2 regions of the Massilia sp. UBA6681 genome follow, and region 1 is predicted to be linked to the other one. Evidence: predicted binding sites of a transcription regulator. Region 1 holds the regulator's gene; the other holds the start of a gene.
The links. Region 1 encodes FliA, which starts transcription of late flagellar genes. Its sites were predicted from a motif close to CTAAAGTTTNNNNNNNNNNNGCCGNTA; they were not measured.

Region 1 (11,242 bases):
GGCGGCACCCTGCTGCACGAGCTGAGCCACTTCGACGTGGTCGCCGCCACCGACGACCACGTATACGGCCAGCAGGGAGCGGCCGAGCTGGCCAGGACCAATCCGGCGCATGCGGTCAACAACGCCGATTCGCACGAGTATTTCGGCGAGAACACCCCGGCGCTGGACTGATGTAGGGTGGGCGGGTCTTCCCGCCCACGCGGTGATAGTTGGAGGATAAAAGACGCGTTACGATGATCTCGCCGCTGGTTGACCGCGTGGGCGGGGGACCCGCCCACCCTACAACACCGAAGGGCCGGCAACGCCGGCCCGTTTTCATTGGCTGAAACTGAACTTCACCGGCGCGGCCGGACTGTGTTTTACCGCGTCGAGCTGCGTGAGATTCGCCAGCCACGGCCCGTCGTAACGGATCTCGTAGCCCTGCTTCCCTTTCCTGAAAGCGTAGGACGGCGTGATGTCGATGGTGTTCATGTGCATGCTGTGCGGCGCCACTTCCTGCCAGTCGCTGGCCGTGAGCGCGCCGCGCTTGACCATCATGCCCACATAGTCGAGCGGCCGGTCCCTGGCGTCGCGCAGCTCGAAGCGGCGGCCGGTGATCTCGTCGCCGGCGGCGATTTCGCGCGGGATGTAGATCGCGGTGTCGCCGCGGTTCTCGACCAGCAGGCGCACCCGTACCGTACCGCCGCCGGTTTCGACCTCGAGCTGGTGGCGCACCTGCTCTTCCTTCTCCTGCGCGCCGACGACGCCGGCTGCGCTCACCAGGCCTCCGAGGACCAGCAGGGCCGGCGGCAAAAAGCGTGTGACATGCATTCTTTCTCCTTGAAATATTATTTCAAAAGAACTGCAGAAACGTACTTTTATTTCATGCCTACTATACACCCGCCGGCAGCGGTTCCGGCACCGACGCCAGGATCATCACCGCCACGCGCCGGTTGCGCGCCTGGTTGGCGGGCGTGTCGTTCGGCGCCACCGGGCGCGTCGCGCCATGGCCGATGGCCGACAGGCGCACATCCTGCACGCCGCTCTCGATGAACAGGCGCACCACGCTGGCCGCGCGCACCGCCGACAGTTCCCAGTTGGAGGCGAAGCGCTCGTTGGTGATCGGCAGGTTGTCAGTATGGCCCTCGACCTCGATGCGCTGCGGCGCATCCTTGAGCAGGCCCGCCACCGCGCCCAGCACCTCGCGCGCCTCCTGCTGCAGGGTCGCCTCGCCTTGCGCGAACAGCACGCTCGCATTGAGTTCGATGCCGATGCCGCGCGCGTTCTGCGTCACCCGCACCTGGCCCGATTTCACCAGCGGCATCAGGGTGGCCGTGAGGTCTTTCGCCAGGATTTCCATGCGCTCGCGCTCGCGCCGCGCGGCTTCCTGGCGCTTGCGGTTGACGATGTGCGACAGCGGCAGCACCGGCTCGACGCTGGTGTGCGCCTGCGGCGCCACGCTGCGCCCGCCGAAGGCGTCGCCCAGGGCTTCGGACAGCACCGCGTATTTTCCCTCGTTGACGATCGAGATCGCGTACATGACGACGAAGAAGGCGAACAGCAGCGTGATGAAATCGGCATAGGAGATCAGCCAGCGCTCGTGGTTTTCCTGGGCCCCATCGTCGTAGCGTTTGCGCGCCATGATCCGGTCAGTGGCGCGTTAGCAGGCTCGCCACCCGTTCGTCGACCACGCGGGTGTGGTCGCCGGTGGCGAGGTCGTGGAAGACTTCGGCGAGGATCTCGTACTGGGCCACCTTGTCGCTGACGATGGCCTTCAGTTTATTCCCGACCGGGTAGAAGAACAGGTTGGCCAGTCCCACGCCGTACACGGTGGAGACGAAGGCCACCGCGATGCCGGACCCCAGGCGCGCCGGATCGGACAGGTTTTCCATCACGTGGATCAGGCCCAGCACCGCGCCCAGGATACCGATGGTGGGCGCATAGCCGGCCGCCGACTCCCAGATGCGCGCCGCCTGGCGCTGCGAGAATTCGTAGGCGTTGATCTCGTTCTCGAGCAGGCTGCGGATCTTCTCGGGCTGGATGCCGTCGACCACCAGGCGCAGGCCCTTCTGGATGAATTTATCCTTGGTGCCCATGTACTGCTCGAGCGAGAGCAGGCCGTCGCGCCGCGCGGAGAGGCTCCACAGCGCGATCTCGCGCGACAGCAGCTCACGGTTCGATTTAGGCGGGAAAAACACCCAGCGCAGCATGCGCAGGCCCAGCATGAAGCTGCGCCGCTCGCTCTGCAGCAGGGTGGCGCCGAAGGTGCCGATCACCACGATGGCGAAGGCGGACGGATGGATCAGCGACGCGAACTTGCCGCCGTCCAGCGTATGACCGATGAAGATGCCCGCGATCGCGAGCACCAGGCCGGCTACGCTGGCCCAGTCCACAATTGCTCCCGCAGCGCCGCGCGCAGACGCGACACGGCCTGGGTGTGCAGCTGCGACACCCGCGACTCGCTCACGCCCATGACGGCGCCGATTTCCTTCAGGTTGAGTTCTTCCTCGTAGTAGAGCCCCATCAGCATCTTCTCGCGCGGCGGCAAGGCGTCGATGGCGTCGATCACGGCCTGGCGGAAGCCCGTATCGAGCAGGCTGCGCAGCGGATCGCTGTCGTCCACCGCATAGCGGTCGAGGAAGCTGTCGCTGCCGCCGTCCTCGCCCTGGTCGTGGAAGTCTTCGTAGTAGAGCAGCTGGTGGCCGCCGCCGTCGCCCAGCATCTCCTGGTAGTCGGCAAGCGACATCTTGAGCGACTTGGCGATCTCGGATTCGCTGGCCGGACGGCCCAGGCGCTGCTGCAGCGCCTCCATCGCGGCTTCCACCTTGCGCATGTTCTGGCGCGTACTGCGCGGCATCCAGTCGCTGTTGCGCAGCTCGTCGAGCATGGCGCCGCGGATGCGCAGCACCGCATAGGTCTCGAACTGGGCGCCGTGGTTGTCTTCGTAGCGGTTGATCGCGTCGAGCAGGCCCATCATGCCGGCCTGCACCAGGTCATCGACTTCCACCGAAGGCGGCAGCTTGGCCTTCATGTGGTGGGCAAGACGCTTCACCAACGGCATGTGCTCCGTCAGCAAATGGTTCTTGTCCGCTTTCCCTTTGACCGTGTACATGCGTTCTGCTTTTCTCTTCCGCTATCTTTGTTCTTCATCCCCTGCCCATGCCAGGCATCGCGTGCAACGCGAACTTGCCTGCCAGGCGACGGAAGGCGACCGAGGCCCCCGCCAGCGGGAAGGCATCGACCACCGCCCGGCCCAGGCGCGCGGCCCGGTGCAGGTACTCGTCGGCCGGCACCGAACCCATCGAGCGCAGGTTGACCGCCAGGTAGCGTGTTGCCGCAGCTGACATATTATCGTATACCACCTTGGCCTCCGCCTCTGTCGCGCCGGTCACCAGGATGCCGAAGGGACGGCGGCCCAGTTGCTGCGCCAGGCGCTTGATCAGCGCATAGGCATTCGTGATCGACGCGGCGCTGGTAGAGACCTGCACCACGATCTCCGAGCTCGCCATCAGCGGCAGCGGGAATTCGCCGCTTGGCCCCAGTTCGCCGTCGACCATCACGATGCCGGCCTGCCCCACCAGCACGTCGAAGGTCTTGGCCAGGCGGCGCGCGTCATTGCTGCCGTGCGGACGGCCGAGCGATGCCACCGAAAAGCCCTGCGGCACCGCGTGCAGCACCTGGTTCAGGCCATACTCCTGGCGCGCCACGGCGGCCAGGCTGGCGGCCCGGTTCAGGCCCAGGCGGCGCGCCACGCCGTAGTCGCGTTCGCAGGCGTCGACGATCAGGACCTCGTTCCCCAGCTGGGCCAGCGAGGCGCCCAGGTTGACCAGCATGGCGCCCTTGTCGTCTTCGGGCGTGGCGGACAGAAAAGTGACGATGCGCGGGCGCGGGCCCTGCAGCATCCGGCGCAGGCCTTCGGCCTGGTCGAAATCGAAACTAGCCAAGGTGCACCTCGCGCAGCGAACGGTCCTGGCCGGCGGCGGCCATCATCAGCGGCAGGTCGGCGTCGCCGAACTGGCTTGCCGCGTTGCGGTTGTTGCGGAAGGCGCGGTCGATCAGCATGGCGCGGTCGGCCAGGTGCAGGTCTTCCGGCACGCGCTGGCCGTTCGAGATGTAGTGCAGGTTGAGCTTCTGGCGGATCACGACGTCGAGCACGTTGCCAATCGAGGCGGCTTCGTCCAGCTTGGTCATGATGCAGCCGGCCAGGCCCGAGCCCTGGTAGGCGCGCACCACTTCGTTCAGGGTCTCGCCGGTCGAGGTCGCGTTCAGGCACAGCAGGCGCTTCACGTCGGCGCCGGATTCGGAGAGCATGGCCACCTGTTCGGTCACCATCTGGTCGCGCTGCGACATGCCGATGGTGTCGATCAGGACGGTGTGCTTGTTCTTGAGTTCTTTCAGGGCGATGCGCAGGTCGGCCTCGTCCTTCACCGAGTGCACCATCACGCCGAGGATCTTGCCGTAGATGCGCAGCTGCTCGTGGCCGCCGATACGGTAGGCGTCGGTGGTGATCAGGGCCAGCTTGTCAGGTCCGTGGCGCATCACGCAGCGCGCTGCCAGCTTGGCGGTGGTGGTGGTCTTGCCGACGCCGGTCGGGCCAACCAGGGCAAACACGCCGCCGCGGTTCAAGAGATCGTCTTCGTTGGCGATGGTGGTGAGGTTGCGCGCCAGGACGGTCTTGATCCAGCGGAGGGCTTCGGCCACATCTTTCGTCGCCGGCATCTTGTCGATCAGGTAGCGCGCCAGGGTGGCCGAGAAGCCGGCAGCCAGCATCTCGCGCAGCACGGCGGCCTTCTGCGGCTCGCGCTGTTGCGTCGCGTTCCAGGACAGTTCGGCCAGCTGGGTTTCCATCAGGCCGCGCATGGCGCGGATCTCGTTCATCATGCCGCTCATTTCGTGAGCAGCCGATTCCTTGGCCTGGGCGATGGCGGCGCTCATCATCTGGGTCATGGCGGCCATGTCGATGCCCGGCTCCGGGCTCGGGGCGCGACGGTTGACGTAGGTCGGCGGGATTTCCGGTTCGATGGCAGGCGCTGCGCGGCGTTCCACATAAGCTTGGCCGGCGAACGGGTCCAGCTTCGGCGCAGCGGCGCGTGGCGCAGGCTGGCGCGGTTCCGGGGCGGCGGGCGCGAAGGCGGCCGGGGCGCGGCTGAAGACGGGTTCCGGGTCGAAATCGTTGTCGAAGGCCTGGAAGCTCGGCGCCTGCGGCTCGTCGATGGCTGGGGAAGCCAATGCGGCGACGTCGTCGTTGTCGAGTGCGAGGATCTCGACCACGCCGTCCACCGGGCGGTTGGAAAGGATGACCGCGTCAGGGCCGAGCGCCTCGCGCACCTTGCGCAAGGCGTCACGGGAAGTAGCCGCTGTAAATTTCTTCACGTTCATCGTTTCTCTCCGCACTTCAACTGTACTGTTCTATGTCTGATTGATGGGCGCAATCGCCCTTACATAGCCCACATTATTGGCGATGCCATGAGGAAACCATCGAGGGAAAAGGGAGGGAAACCAGGCTTATTTCCCCACGGTCGTCGCTTCCTGCGCCAACCGGGGAAGCAAACGAAGGGAAATTGTGGCATCACAGCGACCGTATTCGGCGCTTGCCTATGCTCGACAAGCTGGAGCAAACCTCCCGGGAGAAACGCACATGCTTCGCTGCTCGTTTGAACTCAATGGTAAACCGATGAGCATGGTTAACGTGTATGCAACACAGTTTCCAGCGTTCTCGGGCTTAGGAGCCCATGCAAATCGCCGGGAATTTGCCTGCCATGCAGGCGTTGGGCCGATTCCCCCTGGTCTCTACTACATAATCGATCGCCAATCGGGTGGCATGCTGGGTCCCTTGCGCGACCTCTTCAGTAACAAATCGGACTGGTTTGCCCTCTATGCCGCTGACGGAAAAATTGACGATGAAACTTTCTGCAATAAAGTAAAGCGAGGCAGTTTTCGGCTTCACCCGAAGGGAAGCCTGGGTATCAGCCAGGGTTGCATTACTATCGACAGCCGTGCTGATTTCAACATCTTGCGCGCCCGCCTGAAGGCAAGCAGTCAGATCGCCATTCCTGGCAGCGCCTTGATGGCTTACGGCCAAATAACAGTCAAGTGAAACCGACTACCACACGCTTCATGCTTGGCACCTGGGTTCTGGCCGGCACCGCCGCCCTAGGGCATTTTTGGCTCGCGCGTCCCGACCTTGGCCCGCAGCTGCCGCCAGCAGTGTCGCTCTGGCTGATCGAGCTTTACAGCTCGACCAACGGAGAAGAACTACGGGATCTCGAAACCTTGCTCGCACTCAGTAGTGCGCTTGTTGTTATCCTTGCTCTGACATTTGCAGGCTGGTTTATCTTCCGGCGTTGCGCGCACAGGCCGGCGTCTTAGCCGGGGCGATATCGACCAGTGCCTGAGGCCAGCCCGACGATTCCTTACATCGCCCCCGCCAAGATAGTCACCCGAATCGTCTTCGTTTCCGGAATCTGCGCCTGCTGGGCGGCGGCATTGGCCGCCTCTTGGGTAATGGCGCACGACAGCTGAAACGCGCGACAGATCATGCCAGATATGCAACAATCATCTACAACGCTGATAACTGATATAAGTAGCGTGATTACAACGCAATGTTACGGCGAGCAATCAGTTGATGAAACTCAATTGTCTCAGATTGTAACTGTGACGAATTTGATGCATACTCGGTCGTACCGGGTTTCCGGAACAATAACGAAAGGCCCAACAGATGAAGTTCAGGATACCGAAGCGTCAAGCCGGCATGTCTGGAGAAGCCTTTTTGATCACCTTCTGCAAGACGCTGGACAACAGCATCCCTGCCCTGAGGGCGGCGTTCCTGATCGCAGGCGTCATCGCCGCAGGCCTGCGTTTGGGTCGTGTGGGAGATTTCCTGTTCGTCACAGGATTGTTGTTGCACTTCTCGATCTGGTTCGAGAACTGGTGGGTACAGCGGCGACGCCGCTGATACCGGCCGCCGCGGACCGGTATCGCGGCGTGCAAATCAGGAAGACGAGGAAGCGTTGGCGCTGGCCGAGATGGCGTCGGCGCTGGCACGACCGGCAACACCCCAGCGGCCACGCACGAGACGGCCATACACCACGATGTAGAGCGCAAGCTGCGCCGCCACGATCGCCAGGCTGACCGGCGCCGATGCGCCGGCAATCACACTCACCGCCACGCACATCGCCACCGCAGGAGCGATGAAGCACACCACGCTGGCATTGCGGTTCCACGGACGCGACGCGTCACGGCGGACATGCTTGAAGACGAGCCGGCGGTACACCAGCGTATGCAGGTGCAGCGCGTCCGGCGCGCCCGGGCTGACGTTCTGGATCACGCGGCGGCGATACATGCTGAACAGCACCTCGATGACCGGATAGCCGCAGATCGCCAGCACCTGCCATGCATTCACCGACGGGTTGCGCACCAGGAGCAGCACGGCCATTTCCGAGACCAGGAAGCCCAGGAAGTAAGCGCCGCCATCGCCCAGGAACAGCTTGCCGAACGGATAGTTCAAGGCCAGGAAACCGGCGGTCGCGCCGATGCACAGAGCGCCGATGGCCACCACCAGATGGTCGCCATGCTGCAGGCCGACGGCAGCCAGGCCGGCGGACATGATGATGATCGTGCTGCTCGACAAGCCGTTGAAGCCGTCGATGATGTTGATGGCATTCGAGCCGCCCGAGACGACCACGGCCGTCACGATGATGGCGAACGGAGCAAATGCGAGCAGCGTATCCACGCCCCACAGGTCGAGTTCGGTCACGGTCGCGCCCAGGGCGGCGCTGGCGATCATCGCACTCATGGCGGTCGCGGCCAGGCGCACCCGAACGGACACGCGCTTGGTGAAGTCTTCGATCAGGCCGGCGAGGAAAGCCGGCAGGCTGGCGAGCAGCAGCAGGCGGATGTCGGCCGAATGCAGGGGGTTGACGCCAGCCGGCGCCAGCATCTGGAACAGCGCCAGACCAAGCAGCACGCCTGCCATGACACCGATACCGCCGATGCGCGGCACTGCGGTCGTGTGCACCTTCTGCACGCCGTTCAGGTCGTGGTCGTGAGAGAGCTTACCGTGCCATTTCTGCGACAGGACGATCAGCAGACACACAGCAAAACTCACGGCCAACGCCGTCAAGCCAAGCCCAAATTGTTGATATTCCAGCATTATTAATCGCAAAGACACCGAACGTGTTCAATCCAACTGAACAACGTTGGCTGATCGGGAGGTGGTTGTAGATGAGCCGCGATGACATCACGGCCCGGGAAATTTCGTGCACTGTTTTAGAGCAACGAGAATGTTATCACAAATCAACACGTTAACTTGACTTTGGGCACTGGGAACAGCCCCCAGAACAGGGGGATGATTCCAAAAAGAGACAAATCGGTAGCCATCACTGCCTTGACTACGCGGCATGCTTACATCGGCACACCCACCAGGCTGGTCACCCGGATCGTCTTGGTCTCCGGAATTTCGTTATGCGACAGCACCTTCAGCTGCGGCACCGCACGGCGCAGGAAGCGCGACAACAACACGCGTAGCGGGGCCGGCACCAGCAGCACCGGGCTCAGGCCCATCTGTTCCTGCTGGGCGGCGGCATTCGCCGCCTGCTGCGCAATGGTGTCGGCCAAGCCGGGCTCGATGCCGGTGCCGTCGCCGCCCGCCCCCATGGCCTGCATCAGCAAACGCTCGAGACGGTTGTCGAGGGTCATCACCGACAGTTCATTCGTGCCCGGGAACAGCTGCTGCACGATGGCCCGGCCCAGCGCCACCCGCACCATGGCGGTCAGCTCGTTCGGGTCCTGGGTCTGGCCGGCGTACTCAGACAGGCACTCGATGATGGTGCGCATGTCGCGGATGTGCACGCCTTCCAGCAGCAGGTTCTGCAGCACTTTCTGCAGGGTCGACAGCGACACCACCTTCGGCACCAGGTCTTCGACCAGCTTCGGCGCCCCCTTGGCCAGGTGATCCAGCAGGTCCTGGACTTCCAGTCGGCCCAGCAGTTCCGAGGCGTGGGTCGTGATCAGGTGGTTCAGGTGGGTCGCCACCACGGTGCCGGCGTCGACCACGGTATAGCCCAGGCTCTGCGCCTCGTCGCGCAGGCTGGCGTCGATCCAGGTGGCCGGCAGGCCGAAGGCCGGGTCGGTGGTGACCAGGCCCGGCAGCGTGCCGCTGGCCATGCCCGGATTGATCGCCAGGAACTGGCCGTTGATCGCTTCGCCAGTCCCCACTTCCACGCCCTTGAGCGTGATGCGGTAGGCCGAGGGTTTCAGTTCCAGGTTGTCGCGGATGTGCACCGGCGGCGCCAGGAAGCCGACTTCCTGGGCGAACTTCTTGCGGATGCCCTTGATGCGCTTGAGCAGTTCGCCGCCCTGGGTCTTGTCGACCAGCGGGATCAGGCGGTAGCCCACTTCCAGGCCGAGGGTGTCGACTGCCATGACGTCCTGCCAGGTCGCCTCTTCCGATTCGGCGGGGGTGGCGGCCGCGCCGCCGGCCGCGGCCGTTGCCGCCGCTTCCGCCGCGGCCGCTTCCTTGGCCGGCGCTTCCTTCTTGCGCTTGGCGATCAGCCAGCCGCCGCCGATCAATACGCTGCCCAGCAGCAGGAAGATCAGGTTCGGCATGCCCGGGATCAGGCCCAGGGCGAAGATGATGCCGCCGGTGATGTACAGGGCTTCCGGGCGGGCGAACAGCTGGTTGGTGACCTGGCTGCTGATGTCGTCCTCATTGGCCACGCGCGAGACCACCATACCGGCCGCGATCGAGATGATCAGGGAAGGAATCTGGGCCACCAGGCCGTCACCGATGGCCAGCAGCGTATAGGTTTCGGCCGCCTGGCCGAAGGCCAGGTCATGCTGCACCACGCCGACGATCAGGCCGCCGATCACGTTGATCAGGGTGATCATGATGCCGGCGACGGCGTCGCCCTTCACATATTTGGATGCACCGTCCATCGCGCCATAGAACTCGGCCTCCTGCGCCACTTCGTTGCGGCGCTTGCGGGCTTCTGCTTCGCCGATCAGGCCGGCATTCAGGTCGGCGTCGATCGCCATCTGCTTGCCCGGCATCGCATCCAGGGCGAAGCGCGCGCCCACTTCGGCGATACGGCCGGCGCCCTTGGTGACGACCGTGAAGTTGATGATGGTCAGGATGACGAAGACGACGATACCGACCGTGTAGTTGCCGCCGATGAGGAAGTGGCCGAAGGCTTCGACCACCTTGCCCGCGGCCGCGCCGCCGGTATGGCCTTCGGTCAGGACGATACGGGTCGAGGCGACGTTGAGCGCCAGGCGCAGCATCGTCGAAATGAGCAAGATGGCCGGGAAGGCCATGAAGTCGAGCGGCTTGACCGTATACAGCGCGGTGAGCAAGACGATGACGGACAGCGCAATGTTGAAGCTGAAGAACACGTCCAGCACGAAGGCCGGCAGCGGCAGGATCATCATCGCCAGCAGGATGACGATGAAGATCGGGGCCGCGAGCGCGCTGGCGCCGCGCGACGCGAGCCCGTTCGTCCATGCCGGCAGTTTGACGCTGTTCATTAGTGCAATGCTCCGTTATTCGGGTCGGTATTTGCTGCCCCCGGTCCCTTATAGGCCGGGTCGTTCGGGTCCATCTCTGCCGGCACCGCCAGCTTGGTCGGGCGATCCGGATACAGGCCTTCGCCCTTCTTGTAGGCGCGCAGCTGGTAGACGTAGGCGAGCACTTCCGCCACGGCCGAGAACAGCTTCTCCGGGATTTCTTCGTCGATGTCGGTGTGCTTGTAGAGCGCACGGGCCAGGGCCGGGGCTTCCAGCAGGGTCACCTTGTGCTCGGCGCCGAGTTCGCGGATCTTGGCGGCGACGTCGTCGACACCCTTGGCCACCACGCGCGGCGCGCCCTTCTGGCCGTCGGCGTACTTGAGCGCCACTGCATAGTGGGTCGGGTTGGTGACGATCACATCCGCAGTGGGCACATTCTGCATCATGCGGCCGCGCGCCATTTCGCGCTGCATCTGGCGAATCTTCCCCTTAATCTGCGGATTGCCGTCCGACTCCTTCGACTCCTGGATCATTTCCTGGCGCGTCATCTTCATCTTGTCGTGGTAGTGCCACAGCTGCCAGGGGCCGTCGATGGCGGCAATCACGCCCAGGGCGCCGGTGATGAACAGGAAAGCCTTGGCCACCAGCTCGCCCACGTGGGCGCTGCCGGCATTCAGCGGCTCGAGCGCCAGGCCGATCACTGCATCCTTCTGGCCCATGATGACCACCCAGGCCACGGCGCCGACCACCAAGGTCTTGG
Region 2 (6,571 bases), on a different contig from region 1:
GTGGTCAGCTTGCCGCCCAGGCCCTCGACCGAAGCGCCGAGCTGGCGCCGCAGCTGGCTCTGGATCGAGCGCACCGAGGCGTCGCCCTGCAGTACGCCGGCGGTCTTGGTCTCGGCGTTGTAGCCGGCCAGGCTCGAGATCGTTTTGTTGAGTTCGTTGTAGGCCTTGACGAAGTTGTTGACGGCAGTCGAGACCGCGGCGGTGTCGCGGGTAACGTCGAGCGTGGTGCTGCCGGTCCCCTTGATGTCGAGCGACACGCCTTGCACCGCCTCGGTGACGGTGGTGCTGCTGCTGCGGATGTCGATCCCGTTCATGTTGAGCAGGGTATCCTGGGCGGCGCTGGTCTGGGTCAGGCCCTGGACGCCGCCCGGATCGTGGCCCAGCAGGGCGGCGATGGCGGGATCGGCCGGCTGGCCGTCGACGCCGTCGACGCCGATCTTCATCGCGGACTTTTCGCCGGTCTTGTTCGAGGTCAGCACCAGGTGGTAAGGATTGGCGCCGCCGTCGGACACGATGGTCGCGGTGACGCCGATGTTGGCCTTGTTGATCGCATCGCGGATGCCCTGCAGCGACTGGTCGCCGGCCTCGAGCGTCACGGTGCCGCTCGCCTGCGCGCCGTCCTGGCTGAAGACGGCGCCGCCCAGGTAGCTGCCGGCGGGGCCGGCGCTCAGGCCGGCGGCGGCCGGGTTGGTGCCGCCGACCAGGATCTGGCTGCCGTCCTTCGAGCTCAGGGTGACGCCCGCGGTGGTGCTGCTGCTGGTGCCGGTGTTGGCGACACCGGTTCCCTTGAGGCCGCCGGTAGCGCCGCCGGTGCCGCCGATCACCTCGGCCACCGTCAGGTTGGAGCCGTCGGCCGCGGTGAACTGCAGGGTGCCGGCGGCGGCGGTGCCTGTGAAACTGATGTTGGCGGCCGCCAGCGCAGCGCTGACGGTGCCGCCTGCCAGGGCGGTGTCGATCTGGGCTTTGCCCAGCGAGGAGCCGGTGCCGGCCTGCGACACGATCTGCACGCCGCCCACCGTCAAGGCGTAGCTGGAAGTGGCCGTGGTCGTGACGCTGCCGAAGCCGGCAAACAGGTTGGCCGCGCTGCTTGCCGTGCCGGCCTTGGCGGTCACGCCGGTCGTTTCGCTCTTGGCATTGATCGCTTCGGCCAGCTGGGCCGCGCTGCGGGTGCCGCCGCTGGTGGTGATGGCGGTGCCGTTCAACGTCAGCGAGCCGTTGCTGATGCCCCCGGTAGCGGTCGAGGCGCTCAGTGCGCCGCCCGCCACGCCGAAGCTGCCGCCGCTGATGCTGCCGAACTGGAAGGTCAGGGTGGTCTTGGCGCCGGAGCCGATGGTCGCGCTCATGCTGGCCCGGCCGGCGGTGGTCAGGCTCTGGGCCGAAGCCAACTGGCTGACGTTGATCTTGTACTTGCCGGCGACCGCCCCCGTGCTGGCCGTGCCGCTGAGGATGTCCTTGTTCGCCGCACTGGCGTTCAGGGCGCTGAAGGTCGAGGGAGAATTCAGCGAGGTCAGGGCGGCCTGGAATGAGCCGACGGCCGCGGTGACTTTGCCGAGGGCGGCGAGGCGCTGCTGCAGCGCGGCCGCCTTCTTGTCGAAGTTGGACAGCGGTGCCGCTTCGGCCTGCATCAGCTTGGTGATGATGCCGTCGACGTCGAGGCCGGAACCAATGCCGGTTGAACTGATGCCCACTTTGTTTCTCCCGTGAAAGCGATAATGTAAGTCATTATCGACAGAAGCAAACCGGACTTAAGAGTGGGAAATGGGGCTTAATTCAATTAGATGAATAAAAGGACGGAGGGGGTAATACAGGGTTGACAGGCGTGCAAGCCCGGCGCATGCCTTCGCGAGGCGTACGCCGGGCCGCATGCTGGAGTTTCAGGCCGTCTGGCTGATCAAGAGGCCACGCATCTTGTCGATGGACTTGGCGATCTCGAGCGCCTCGACCGAGGGAATCTGGCGGACCACCTCGCGGGTGCCCTGGTCGATGATCTTGACGACGATTTCCTTGCTGTCTTCGTCGATCGCGAATTCCAGGCTCTGCGAGGACGCATGCATGCCCTCGTTGATCTTCTTAACGGCGTCGTTGACTTGCTCGCGCGAGGGCGGAGCGGCCTCCTGTGCCTCAGCCGGTTTCGCTACCCTGGCAGGCGGGCTGTTCTGCTCGAGTGCCGGAAGGGGGCGCTCTTCCAGCCGCGGCGCCACGGGTGAACCAAGAGATTGGATGTTCATGTGACTTTCCTAGCAAAAAATCCTCGGCTGAATTTCTTCAGCCGAGGAGTCGTTTTACTGCACGGATGGACTGGCTAGTCCGTCAACCATTAGCCACGCAGGAGCGACAGGACACCGTTCGGCAGCGAGTTCGCCTGAGCCAGCATCGACGTGCCGGCCTGCTGCAGGATCTGGCCGCGAGTCATCTTCGCGGTTTCCGAAGCGAAGTCGGTGTCGACGATGCGGCTGCGCGATGCCGACAGGTTTTCGGTGGTCGACGACAGGTTCGAGATTGCCGATTCGAAACGCGACTGCAGTGCACCGTACTGGGCGCGCTGGTCGTTGACTGCTGCCAGGGCGGCGTCGGCGACCTTGATGGCTGCCTGGGCGCCGTCGAAGCTGCTGATGTCGATCTTGGCGACTGATTTCAGTTCCGAGTTGCCGGCCAGGTTGATGCCGGTTGCAGCCGCAACGCCGGCGGCGGTCGCTTCGACGACCGAGAAGCTCTTCTCGGAGTCCATGGTGACGCGGCCGTTGGCGACCAAGCTGGCGGCTGCGGCCAGTGCAACGCCGCCAGCTGCGATCACGTCACCGTCGGCCTTGTAGCCGCCCATGTTGATCGAAGTCGTGCCGCTATTGGTCAGCTTGATATCGTTGCCTTCCGCATTGGTCAGCTTGACGCCGCCGTTCTTTGCATCGTACGAGGCGGTCACGCCGGTCTTCGCGGTCTGGGCGTTGAACGCACTGATGGCTGCCGCATAGTCATCCGACTTGCTGCCGTCGCCGCCGATCGAGAACGAAATCTTGACCGACTCGTTGGTGCCACTGTTGTCCGAGACCAGGTCCAGGGTGTAGGCGCCAGCGGCGCCTTTGACGAGCGCATCGGTACGTGCGGTGGCGGTCACGCCAGTGCCTGCCGATTCGGCATTGATCTTGGAGGCGACGCTCTTGGCGGTGTCGGTCGTCAGGGTGTTGATGGTCTTGGTGCCGTTGGCGCCCGAAATGGTTGCCGAACCGGCAGCCATGGAAGAGGTGGCCGCGACCTGGTCGGCATCCTTACCGACCTGGTTGTTGCCGTAGGTCGTGGTGGTGAAGTTCGCGCCGGTCATCGAGATCAGCTGGCCTGCGTTGGCGCCGACCTGAAAGTTCGCGGTGCCCATCGAGCCGTCCAGCAGCTTCTGGCCGTTGAACTCGGTGGTGTTGGCGATACGGTTCAGTTCCGAGCTGAGCTGGGTGACCTCGGTCTGCAGGGCCTTGCGGTCGCTGGCCGAGTTCGATGCATTCGACGACTGCACTGCCAGTTCGCGGATACGCTGCAGGATGTCGCCCGAGCTCGACAGGGCGCCTTCGGCGGTCTGGGCCATCGACACGCCGTCGTTCGCGTTGCGGGTGGCCTGGTTCATGCCCTTGATCTGCGAATTCATGCGGTCCGAGATGGCCAGGCCGGCAGCGTCGTCCTTGGCGCTGTTGATGCGCAGGCCCGACGACAGGCGCTGGATCGAGGTGTTCAGGGAAGCTTGCGAGGTCGACAGGTTACGCTGCGAGTTCAGGGATGCAACGTTGGTATTGATTACGGATGCCATGGTATTTCTCCAGACTGTATTTCGGGGTGGGCCACTGTGCCCTGTTCACTTTGGTGCGCCACGCTGTTCCGTGACGATCACACCGCTGTTGATGCAGGTAACGTGCTTTGCGGCAAGAACTTGAGGCTGGAGATGAAAATAAATTCGCGATTATTTCCCTCAAGTTTGCTGGGCAGGCACGTCTAGACGACTGGGAAATCGGGAACTTTAGGGCGAAAAATAATTTATTTTTTCTGTAAAGCCGGGCTTAGGACTCCGGAAATACGTGGCCGGAGATGAAATGTCGTTGTCGGAATGATCATGCGAGGCAGGCCGAAGGCTCCGTTTGCATGGTTCGGTGGATCGACGTCTGTCTGAATGCGCGGCCGGCGGAGCCGGCCACCCTACGGGATCAGTCGGCCACCACGACCCGGTTCTTCCCGCTCTGCTTGGCCTGGTACATGGCGCGGTCGGCCCGGGCCACCAGGCTGGCCTGGTCCTCGTTCGGGATGCGCAGGGCCACGCCGCAGGAGAAGGTGATCAGCATCTTCTCGTTGTCGTGCAAGAAGAAGTGGCGGGTGAGCTCGCGCTGTACGCGCACCATCGCCGCCGCCGCGGCGTCCACCGGGGTTTCCGGCATCAGGATCACGAATTCCTCGCCGCCGAAGCGGGCGATCACGTCCATCGAGCGCAGGGTGTCGCGCACCACCTTCACCAGGTGCTTCAGGGCCCCGTCGCCGGCCAGGTGGCCGTAGGTGTCGTTGAGCTTCTTGAAATTGTCGAGGTCGAGGATGGCTACGCACAGCGGCGTATTGCGGCGGTCGGCGCGCGCGCTCTCGCGCTCGAACACGTCGTCCAGGCCGCGGCGGTTCAGGCTGCCCGTCAGCTGGTCTTCGCGCACCAGCTCGCTCATGTGCTGCAGTTCCGCTTCCAGCGTGCGGATGCGGTCCTCGGCTTCCTGGACTTCCTTGTGCACGGCCACCATGCGGTCACGCGAAGCCAGCGCCTCGTCCTGGGCGGCGCGCATCTCGCGCAGCACTTCCTCCATCACCTCGTTCAGCTCGTCGATGTTGGCGGCGCGGCCGATGCGGTCGGAATAGCCGGCCAGCCTGGCATGGTGGTCGCCGGTCGAGGCCGCCACCGAGCCGAGCCGGTCGATGAAGGTCATCATCATGTTCTTCATCGTCGCGCGCACGTCCGAGATGCTGTGCCGCAGCTGGCCCTGCTTGAGGATGACGTCCTTCAGGCTGCGGGTCGCGTCTTCCAGCGAGCGCACGTCGAGCGGGCCGGCGATCAGGTCCTGCACGGCGGCGATCTGGCCGCGCATCCAGCTGTCGTCGTCGAGCAGTTCGTTGACGTTGTCGAGCAGCAGGCGGAACAGGCGCAGCAGCAGTTCCTGCTGCTCGGCGCTGTCGCCGCTGCGCAGTTCGATCTGGTAGCACAGCTGCTTCAGGCGCCCGGACAGCTCGCCCAGCTCCTCGCCGCGCGCCAGCCGGACCGCCCCGCCCAGCGCTTCCGCCTCCTGGACCAAAGGCGGGCTGCCGGCCAGCAGGGTGGCCAGCGCATAGGCCAGCGAGCGGCCCAGCATCTCGCGCAGCTGGCGCGCATCAGGGTCCTCGTCGCCCAGGGCCATCACCGGCGTGTTGCGGCGCAGGTGGCGGTCCGCCATCTGGCTCAGCGCCTGGGCGTAGCCGGTCCAGTCGGCGGTGCGGGCGGCGCGCAGCATGCGGCGGCCGGGTTCCGAGACTTCGCCCGGCGTCTCGCTCAGTCGGCGCGCGAAGCTTTCCAGCACCTCGGCGGCGGGATTCGGGACCGGGGTCGGCGGGGCGGGAGGAACGCCGGCGATCTCGTCGTAGATGGCTCTATAGGCGTCCGGCGTCGGCGCGATGCGGCGCGTCGCCAGGCGCCGGAAGGCTTCGCGAGCAATATCGGCGGGATTCTGGCCGGTGCCGGCCGGCGGGGACGAGATGGACATGGCTGTCAAGACACGGAATGCTGTTGAGCGACATGATAAGCAGCTTCTTTGCCAATCATCAATTAAAAAACAGCAACAAACTGTGTTATTTCTGTACTTCTACAACAGATGTCATCCCACTAACTGGTTGCGGATGGCGTAATGGGTCAATTCCGCACTGTTCTTGAGCTTCATCTTCGCCAGCAGCCGGGCCCGGTATTCGCTCACCGTCTTCACCGACAGCGACAGTTCGCGCGCGATGTCGCTGACCGTCATCCCGGAGGCGATCATGGTGAGGGTCTGGTATTCGCGGTCGGACAGGGCGTCGTGCAGCGGCGCCTCGTGGTCTTCGCCGACTTGGGCCGCCAGGGTCTGGGCCAGGGCGGCGCTCACGTACTTCTGGCCGGCGGCCACCTGGCGGATCGCGGTAACCAGCTCGCGCGGGGCGCTCTGCTTGGTCATGTAGCCGGCCGCGCCGGCCTTGAGCGAGCGGATCGCGTACTGGTCTTCGCGGTGCATCGACAGCATCAGCACCGCCAGCTCGGGCCGGTCCTTCTTGATCTGCTTGAGCACGTCGATGCCGTTGCGGTCGGGCAGGGAGATGTCGAGCAGCATCACGTGCGGCCGCGCCTTGCCGACCAGCTTGACGGCATCGAGCCCGGTTTCGGCCTCGCCGGCGACGATGATGTCGCGCTGCTCGGCCAGGATCTGCTTCAGGCCCTCGCGCACGATCGCATGGTCGTCGGCGATGAATACCCGGATTGTTGCCTTGTCACTCATTTATCTGTTGCCAGCCTGGTCTTGATAGTCACCATCGTGCCACCTCCGGGCGCGGACGACAAGCTCAG

Region 2: a site for FliA is predicted at 3,889-3,915, ahead of B2R83_RS10930 (flagellin). Genes of this name have one in related genera too.

The regions. Positions count from the first base shown of each region.
Region 1 is NZ_DKJX01000052.1:92,387-103,628, reverse strand. Features, by position in the region: gene B2R83_RS08290 (M35 family metallo-endopeptidase) at 1-171, shown strand, start outside; gene B2R83_RS08285 (hypothetical protein) at 316-810, opposite strand; gene motD (flagellar motor protein MotD) at 872-1,621, opposite strand; gene B2R83_RS08275 (flagellar motor protein) at 1,629-2,372, opposite strand; gene B2R83_RS08270 (RNA polymerase sigma factor FliA) at 2,354-3,091, opposite strand; gene B2R83_RS08265 (MinD/ParA family ATP-binding protein) at 3,126-3,923, opposite strand; gene flhF (flagellar biosynthesis protein FlhF) at 3,916-5,358, opposite strand; gene B2R83_RS08255 (DUF2778 domain-containing protein) at 5,618-6,076, shown strand; gene B2R83_RS08250 (hypothetical protein) at 6,073-6,348, shown strand; gene B2R83_RS08245 (hypothetical protein) at 6,698-6,934, shown strand; gene B2R83_RS08240 (MraY family glycosyltransferase) at 6,971-8,086, opposite strand; gene flhA (flagellar biosynthesis protein FlhA) at 8,383-10,503, opposite strand; gene flhB (flagellar biosynthesis protein FlhB) at 10,503-11,242, opposite strand, start outside.
Region 2 is NZ_DKJX01000068.1:13,497-20,067, forward strand. Features, by position in the region: gene fliD (flagellar filament capping protein FliD) at 1-1,688, opposite strand, end outside; gene B2R83_RS10925 (flagellar protein FlaG) at 1,875-2,228, opposite strand; gene B2R83_RS10930 (flagellin) at 2,318-3,790, opposite strand; gene B2R83_RS10935 (GGDEF domain-containing protein) at 4,182-5,744, opposite strand; gene B2R83_RS10940 (response regulator) at 5,856-6,503, opposite strand; gene B2R83_RS10945 (sensor histidine kinase) at 6,500-6,571, opposite strand, start outside.